One region of the Ferrimonas sp. YIN67 genome, then DNA from elsewhere that is predicted to be linked to it. Evidence: predicted binding sites of a transcription regulator. Region 1 holds the regulator's gene; the other holds the start of a gene.
What was found. The regulator sigma-54, encoded in region 1, starts transcription at its own class of promoters, with help from an activator protein. The targets are predictions, from matches to a motif close to GTTGGCACGNNNNTNGNNT.
Positions count from the first base shown of each region.

Region 2: AC2D8U_RS08420 (DUF2884 family protein) is a predicted target of sigma-54. The motif match lies at 2,050-2,068, and genes of this name have one in related genera.

Region 1 is NZ_JBXVVJ010000006.1:254,698-258,840, reverse strand. It holds gene lptC (LPS export ABC transporter periplasmic protein LptC) at 1-542, shown strand, start outside; gene lptA (lipopolysaccharide transport periplasmic protein LptA) at 529-1,059, shown strand; gene lptB (LPS export ABC transporter ATP-binding protein) at 1,056-1,787, shown strand; gene AC2D8U_RS14330 (RNA polymerase factor sigma-54) at 1,846-3,315, shown strand; gene hpf (ribosome hibernation promoting factor) at 3,340-3,627, shown strand; gene ptsN (PTS IIA-like nitrogen regulatory protein PtsN) at 3,627-4,073, shown strand; gene rapZ (RNase adapter RapZ) at 4,070-4,143, shown strand, end outside.
Region 2 is NZ_JBXVVJ010000003.1:273,651-277,793, reverse strand. It holds gene trmB (tRNA (guanosine(46)-N7)-methyltransferase TrmB) at 1-643, shown strand, start outside; gene AC2D8U_RS08430 (YggL family protein) at 656-994, shown strand; gene glsB (glutaminase B) at 994-1,905, shown strand; gene AC2D8U_RS08420 (DUF2884 family protein) at 2,105-2,911, shown strand; gene AC2D8U_RS08415 (LysR family transcriptional regulator) at 3,019-3,960, shown strand.

The DNA.
Region 1 (4,143 bases):
AGTGGCTGGCTGGCCTGCTGATGCTGGCCATGGCTGCTGGTCTCTATTGGCGCAGCGTCCAGCATCAAGACAGTACACCGGTCTTTAACGCCGGATCCGAGCCGGATTTCGTCGCCCGCAGCCTGCGTACCCGAAGCTATGATGTTGACGGCCGGCTGACGGCAGAGATCGCGGCCGACAGCATGCTCCATTACCAGGCCGAGACGCTGACCACCTTCGAGCGCCCTGTATACCTGCTCTACCCTGAAGATGGCCAGGGGATCTGGAAGATCCAATCCCACTCTGCCCAGTTACAGGAAAATCGTTTCCTGACCCTGGAGCAGGAGGTGGTGATCACCGCCATCGAGCCCAACGAACCACTGCGCACCATCCACACCGATGCCCTGGCACTGGATCTGGATACCATGGTGATGACAACGGACGCTCAGGTGCGCGGAGAGGGGGAAACCTATACCCTTAACGGCACCGGACTGTGGGCCGATCTGAACCGAAACCTGATTGAATTGAAGAGCAAGGTAAGCGCTACCTATGAAGTGCAATAAATTAATCTTACTGGGCCTGCTTGTGCTGGCCCCAAACGGCTTCGCCAGCGAAGCCGACTTCCAGCAACCGGTCAAAGTGACTGCCGATACCTCCAGTGGTGACTTTACCAACCGCACCCTGGAATATCGTGACAACGTGGTGATCGAGCAGGGCAGCCTGCGCATCGAAGCGGAAAAGCTGGTGCTTGAGTCCAGCGAAGACAAGAGCCGCCAAATCATGATCGCCACGGGTCAGCCGGCCACCTATCAGCAGGTGATGGATAACGGCCTGCTGGCCAAGGCCCAAGCCAACGAGATCCGTTACAACATCAATACCCAGCTGCTGACCATGACGGGCAATGCCCAATTGAGTCAGGAGGGCAGCCTGGTACGGGGCGAAACCATCAGTTACAACGCGCGCCTGCAACAGCTGACGGCCCAAGGCAGTAAAGAGGAACAGATCACCACCATCTTTATGCCTCAGACTCCCGAGGAACAGGAAGCAGTGGAAGAGACCGAAGCGGAGCCGCAGCCATGAGTGGATCCGTACTGAAAGCGGAACAACTGGCCAAGAGCTACAACGGCCGCCAGGTGGTAAAGAGCGTCGGACTGGAGGTGAAAACCGGCCAGATTGTTGGCCTGTTGGGACCCAACGGCGCCGGCAAAACCACCACCTTCTACATGGTGGTGGGCCTGGTGCAAAACGACAAGGGGCGGATCAGCATCGATGATGAGGAGATCACCCTGCTGCCGATGCACTCTCGGGCCCGCAAGGGGATCGGCTACCTGCCTCAGGAGTCCTCCATCTTCCGCAAACTCAGCGTTTTCGACAACCTGATGGCGGTGCTGCAGACCCGCAAGGACCTGAGCAAGGCTCAGCGCCTGGAGAAGCTGGAGCAGTTGCTGGAGGAGTTCAACATCACCCATATTCGTGACAGCCTGGGGATGAGCCTGTCCGGCGGCGAACGTCGCCGAGTGGAGATCGCTCGCGCCCTGGCGGCCGATCCCCAGTTCATTTTGCTGGATGAACCCTTCGCCGGGGTCGACCCCATCTCGGTGATCGACATTAAGAAAATTATCCAGCATCTGAAACTGCGTGGACTGGGCGTCTTGATCACCGACCACAATGTGAGGGAAACTTTGGACGTTTGCGAATATGCTTATATCGTCAGTCATGGTGAAATGATTGCTCAGGGCGCACCGGAAGACGTCCTCAATAACAAACTGGTACGCTCCGTTTATCTGGGCGATCAGTTCAAACTCTAACGGATCCCGCTGGCCCATACCGGGATCCCAGAGTCGTACAACAAGGATCGGGCACTGAATGAAGACCTCTCTTCAGCTAAAGCTGGGACAACAGCTCACTATGACACCCCAGTTGCAGCAGGCGATCCGTCTGTTGCAACTGTCGACACTGGATCTGCAACAGGAGATCCAGGAAGCGCTGGAGTCCAACCCCCTGCTGGAGCAAACCGACGAGTTTGAGTCCGAACCCGGGGAAAACCATCAGGATGTCAGCGCATCCGACGAAAATGGCGACAGCAGCAAACCGGAAGCCTCCGAGATGGAGACCGGCGAAGCCATGGGCCAGACCGAGATGACCGACGACCTGCCGCTGGACAGTACCTGGGACGATGTCTACAGCGCTGCACCGGCCAGCCCGGCCGGTCCCGTCCGGGACGATGACGACAGCTTCTACCAGGGGGAAACCAGCGTCGATCTGCAAAGCCATCTGATCTGGCAGATGGAGCTGACCCCGATGACCGACAGGGATCGGGCCATCGCGACCACGGCCATCGACGCCATCGACGAACACGGCTACCTGACCATCAGTGCCGAAGAGATCCTCGAGGCCCAGGGCGCCGAAGATCTGGAGCTGGATGAAATCATGGCCGTGCTCAAGCGGGTCCAACAGTTCGATCCGGTCGGCTGCTGCGCCCAGGATCTCACGGACTGCCTGCTGATCCAGCTCGCTCAGTTCGATGAAACGACGCCCTGGAAAGCAGAGGCCATCAACCTGCTTCAGGAACATATGGATCTTCTTGCCAATCGGGACTTTCGCACCCTGCTGCGGCGCACTAGACTCAAAGAAGATGAGTTAAGGGCCGCTATGGAACTGATCCAATCGCTCAATCCCCGTCCCGGCAGCGCCATCGCCCCCAGCGATAGCCAGTACGTGATCCCGGACGTATCTGTCAGCAAGAAGCAGGGCCGCTGGGTTGTCGAACTCAATCCGGATTCCGTGCCGAAACTGCGCATCAACGAGCAATACGCCGCCCTGTCCAAGGGAGCGCGTAACAATGGTGACAGCCAGTTTGTCCGCGGCCACCTGCAGGATGCCAAATGGTTTATCAAGAGCCTGGAGAGCCGCAACGAGACCCTGATGAAAGTGGCCAACTGCATCGTCCAATACCAGCAAGGCTTCCTTGAATATGGTGATGAGGCGATGAAACCCATGGTGCTCAACGACGTCGCCGAGGCAGTGGAGATGCACGAATCCACCATCAGCCGGGTGACCACCCAGAAGTACATGCATACCCCGCGTGGGATCTACGAACTGAAATATTTCTTCTCCAGCCATGTCAGTACCGACGGCGGTGGTGAATGCTCCTCCACCGCTATCCGGGCCCTGATCAAAAAGCTGGTGGCCGCCGAGAGCCCGAAGAAGCCTCTCAGCGACAGCAAGATGGCACAGCTTCTCGCGGAGCAGGGGATCCAGGTTGCGCGGCGTACCATCGCCAAGTACCGGGAAGCCCTCTCCATCCCCCCCTCGAACCAGCGCAAAGTGCTCTAAGCACACCGCAACGGAGGTTAACCTATGCAGATCAATCTTACCGGGCACCACGTCGAAGTCACCGAAGCCTTGCGAGACTATGTGCATGAAAAGTTTGAGCGATTGCAACGCCATTTCGATCACATCAACAACGTTCATGTCATACTCAATGTCCAGAAGCTTCAGCAAATCGCCGAAGCCAAGCTGCATCTCAACGGGGGAGAGGTGTTTGCCACCCATGAGCATGAGAACATGTACGCAGCCATCGACGGCCTGGTGGACAAGCTGGATCGTCAAGTCATTAAACATAAAGAGAAAATTTCCAGGCACTAATGGAAATCAATGAACTACTCTCGCCGGAGCGCACCCGTTGCGTTGCCCCCGGCCTCAGCAAAAAACGGGCACTGGAGATGATCAGCGAGCTGGCATCTTCTCAGTGCCCGGAGTTGCCCCAACACGAGCTGTTTGAAAGCCTGATGGCCCGGGAAAAGATGGGCAGTACCGGGATTGGAAAAGGGATCGCCCTGCCCCATGGGCGCCTGGGCCGGATCAAAAATCCCGTGGCTGTCCTGCTTAAGTGCAACGAGCCGATAGAATTCGATTCCATCGATCAACAGCCGGTTGATCTGCTGTTTGCCCTGTTTGTCCCAGAGAACGAACACCAGGCCCATCTGGATACCTTGCGCGCTATTGCCGGCAAACTCAGCCAGAAGGAGCTGTGTCGAGCAATGCGTAAAACCGATGATAATCAACACCTGTACGAGTTGCTCATCCAGTGAAACTGATTATTCTGTCCGGGCGTTCCGGAGCCGGCAAGACCGTCGCATTGCGGGTCATGGAAGATCTCGG
Region 2 (4,143 bases), on a different contig from region 1:
CGAAGGCCGTATGACCAAGGGTCAGGCCCGCGCCATGGAAGAGTACTGGCCGACCATGGGTCTGAACCACGCCGATGGCGCGGTGGATCTGGACAAAGAGTTCGGTCGCAGTGCCCCCGTGGTGCTGGAGATCGGCTTTGGTATGGGCAAATCCCTGGTGGAGATGGCCCAGGCTGAGCCGGACAAGAACTTCGTCGGCATTGAGGTGCACGGTCCAGGCGTGGGGGCCTGCCTGCTGTATGCCGAAGAGCTGGGGGTGAAGAACCTCAAGGTCTACGAGCATGATGCCGTCGAGGTGTTGGAAGATTGCATCGCCGATCAGAGTCTGGATCGCGTTCAGCTCTACTTCCCGGATCCCTGGCATAAGAAGCGTCACCATAAGCGCCGTATCGTTAAGGAATCCTTCATTGCTCAGATCCGCAATAAGCTGAAGCTGGGCGGTGTCTTCCATATGGCGACCGACTGGGAGCACTATGCCGAGCATATGGTGGAAGAGATGAACGAAGCCCCGGGTTTTGTGAATACGGCCACCGACGGTGACTTCGTTCCCCGTCCGGACTTCCGTCCCCTGACCAAATTTGAAGCCCGCGGTCACCGTCTCGGTCACGGTGTGTGGGATCTGATCTACAAACGCGAAAGCTAAGAAGGCACACAGATGGCTATCAAGACCAACGCAAAACGTAACACCCGGATCCACAAGAAGCTGCGCACTGGCGATTTCCAGGAGATGGGTTTTGACCTGTTCTGGACGTTCAACCCGGAAGTAAGCGAAGAGCAGATCGACGCCATTGTCGACCAGTTTATCGATGAAGTGGTTGAACCTGCCAAGCTGGGCTTTTCCGGCAGCGGTCACAAGGCCTGGGAAGGCTTGATCTGCACCCAGCAGATCGGCAAGTGCACCGAGGACAATCGTCAGGCCGTCGAGGCATTTTTTGCCAAGCAGCCGGTTTCCGACGTCAAGGTGACCGAGCTGTACGATATCTGGTGGGGCTGATGCCAACCCAGCGCCTGTTATTGGAGGTGGTCGCCGATGCGGCCCCTCTGCTGGGAGGTGGCAAGGTTGCCGATTACATCCCCGAACTGGCCAAGGTGCCCAGCTCCAAGCTGGGCATCGCTGTCTGTACCCATAGCGGTGTGGTCGGAGCCGGTGACTTCGAGGAAGCCTTCTCCATCCAGAGTATCTCCAAGGTGTTTGCCCTGGTGCTGGCCATGGGGTTGTACGATGAGCCAGAGCTGTGGCGTCGTGTGGGCAAGGAGCCCTCGGGGAATCCATTTAACTCACTGGTTCAGCTGGAGTTTGAAAGGGGGATGCCGCGAAATCCCTTTATCAATGCCGGTGCCCTGGTGATCACGGACATGCTTCAGTCACGGCTCAGTGCCCCCAAGATGCGGATGCTGGAGATGGTGCGGGAGATGTCGGGCAACCCCCATATCGTTTCCGACAAGCTGGTGGCGGCGTCTGAATATCAGCACTCGGCGCGCAATGCGGCGATCGCCTACCTGATGAAATCCTTTGGCAACTTCGACAACGATGTGGATACCGTGCTGCAAACCTATTTCAGCCACTGTGCCATTCGCATGAGCTGTGCCGATCTGGCCCGGGCCTTCTTCTTCCTGAGTAACAAGGGCAGCGGCCTGGATATGAAAAACCGCTTGTCCGAGAAGCAGAATCGCCAGGTTAATGCCCTGTTGGCGACCTCGGGCCTGTACGACGGTTCGGGGGAGTTTGCCTATCGGGTTGGCTTACCGGGCAAGAGTGGTGTCGGTGGCGGGATCGTCGCTGTGATGCCCGGCGAGATGAGCGTCTGTGTCTGGTCGCCGGAGCTGGACGCCAGCGGTAATTCGGTGGCCGGGGTCGCCATGCTGGAGCAACTCGGCAAGCGACTGGGCCGTTCGATCTTCTAATGCCAGTAGGGTGGGGCACAGGGCTGCGCCCCGCATCCCCAAATCTTGGTCCCGGCAGTGACCGATTTCGCTAACCTTCGGTCAAGTTGACGACTTTATCCCGTTTCTCCAGGGCTGAAGCCCCATGACAGGGGGCGTTGTTGCCTTGGCATGGCATTTGCCTTTATGTTGCTAACTCAGTCTCATAAGGATCATCGTCATGTTTCGCTCTCTCCTGCCTGCTGCGCTGTTATTGGTTTGTATTAGCTCCCCGGCCAACGAATTGAGCCTAAGCGGTGCTCAGTGTGATGTGACGCTGCAGCACAGTATCGAGGTGGACGCCCAGCGCCTGCTGATCAGCGATGTCGATGGTGAGCTGTACCGCTACGAGGACAGCCGCTTATGGGTATCGGGTAAGGAGATCAGCCTCAATCCCCAGCAGAGGGCGCATCTGGACATGTACCAGTTGCAGATGATCAACAATGCCCAGCAACTGGTTGGAGTGGTCGATGAGGCTCTGGGGTTGGCGGCCGAGGCATTGGATGAGGTCTTCACCGAGTTGGCGGCTCTGGGAGTGGATGACAGGACTGGTGAGATCATGGGCTCGGTGCGCAAAAAGGTGAATCAATCCATGGTGACCGAACGAGGTGGCTACCGTCTCAACAGCGAATCTTTGGACAACCTCGATGACCAGATGGGGGAGGCGCTCAGCGAAGAGCTGGAGCGGGCGGTTACGGGATCCGTGGGGAATGTCCTGATGTTTTTAGGCCGTGCCCTGGTGGATAACAGTGGTGACAGCTTCGAGCAGAAGATGGAGAGTTTTGGCCGCTCCATGGAGCAGATGGGGGAGCGTCTGGAAGCACGGGTGGAGAGTCAGGCGGAGGCGATTGAGCGTCGCGCCGAGGCGATGTGCGAGGATTGGATGGTCCTGGATGAGCTGGAGGGGAAGCTGCAGCGGATGATCCCCGAGCTCAACGGAATGGATGTTGTCGTCCAGGGAGACCCAGATCTGGCCTGGTTACGCTAACTTTTATAGAAAAGATCGAGAAGATAGCGGCGATGAGTGGTATCGCCGCTTTTCTTTTGTGCCGTTAACGGGTTCAATAATGCCCGGGTCAAAAGGAATATACGAATATGCGTGAGTTATTAGAACCAATCGTGATCTTTACCCATGTGGTAAGGGCACAGGGCTTCTCTGCGGCAGCCCGCAAATTGGGTATTTCTAAATCAAAAGTCAGTAGCCAGATCAGCCAGCTTGAGCAGCATTTGGGGGTGCAGTTAGTCCAGCGCACCACCCGATCCTTAAGCCTGACCGAGAGTGGTGAACTGCTCTATAGCCATGGTGAGGGTCTGTTGAAAGACCTGGATCAGGCCGTGGCGAGTGTTCAGAGCCTGCAACGGGAGATCCGCGGTGTGCTGCGCGTCGGCATCACCCAGGCGTTCGGCTCTTTGCACTTGATGCCGCTGATCCCTAAGTTTATGGCCGAGCATCCGGAACTGGAGCTGGAGATCAGCTTCCTGGATCACAAGGTTGACGTAGTGAGCGAGGGTTTGGATCTGCTGCTGACCATGTCAGAGCAGCTGCCTCTGGGCATGGTGGCGCGGCCGGTGATGAACTGTAAGTTTGCCCTGGTGGCCTCCCCGGATTACCTGGCCAAACATGGCGTGCCCTATCATCCGGAGCAGTTGGCCGAGCACAACTGCCTGGTTTACAAGAGCGAGTGGTATCAGCACCAGGTATGGGAGTTTGTCCGTGGTGACGAGAATTGTGAGATCCGGGTCCAAGGCAACTACCGGGTCGATGATGCTCCGGCATTAAAAGACGCAGCCAAGCAGGGGTTGGGTATTGTCTATCTGGCTACCTACTTGCTGGAAGAGGAGCTGCAAAGCGGTTCTTTGGTTCAGTTATTGCCTGACTGGGGGCTCAATCATCAGCTGGCCCTGCAGGCGGTTTATCCCCGTCGACAGCACTTGCCGCCCAAGGTGCGAGCCTTCGTCGACTTTGTCCGTGCCCACTTTGGCGACAGCAAGCGCTGGGATCTGAGTACGATAAGCAGCAGTAAGAGTCACAAGTGAAAGAATCATTGTTCGCGATATTGAACAATGACTCTATGAAGATCGGGCAAAACCCACCAACGGCATGAATATAAAGGTTTTTTTATTCCCTTTCAGGGGCTGTCGGTTAAAGCTTTTAGTTATAAGGATGTAAACTTCACTTCAGGCTTCGCTTGCCTGGGGGAACGAACCGGATAGAATGGC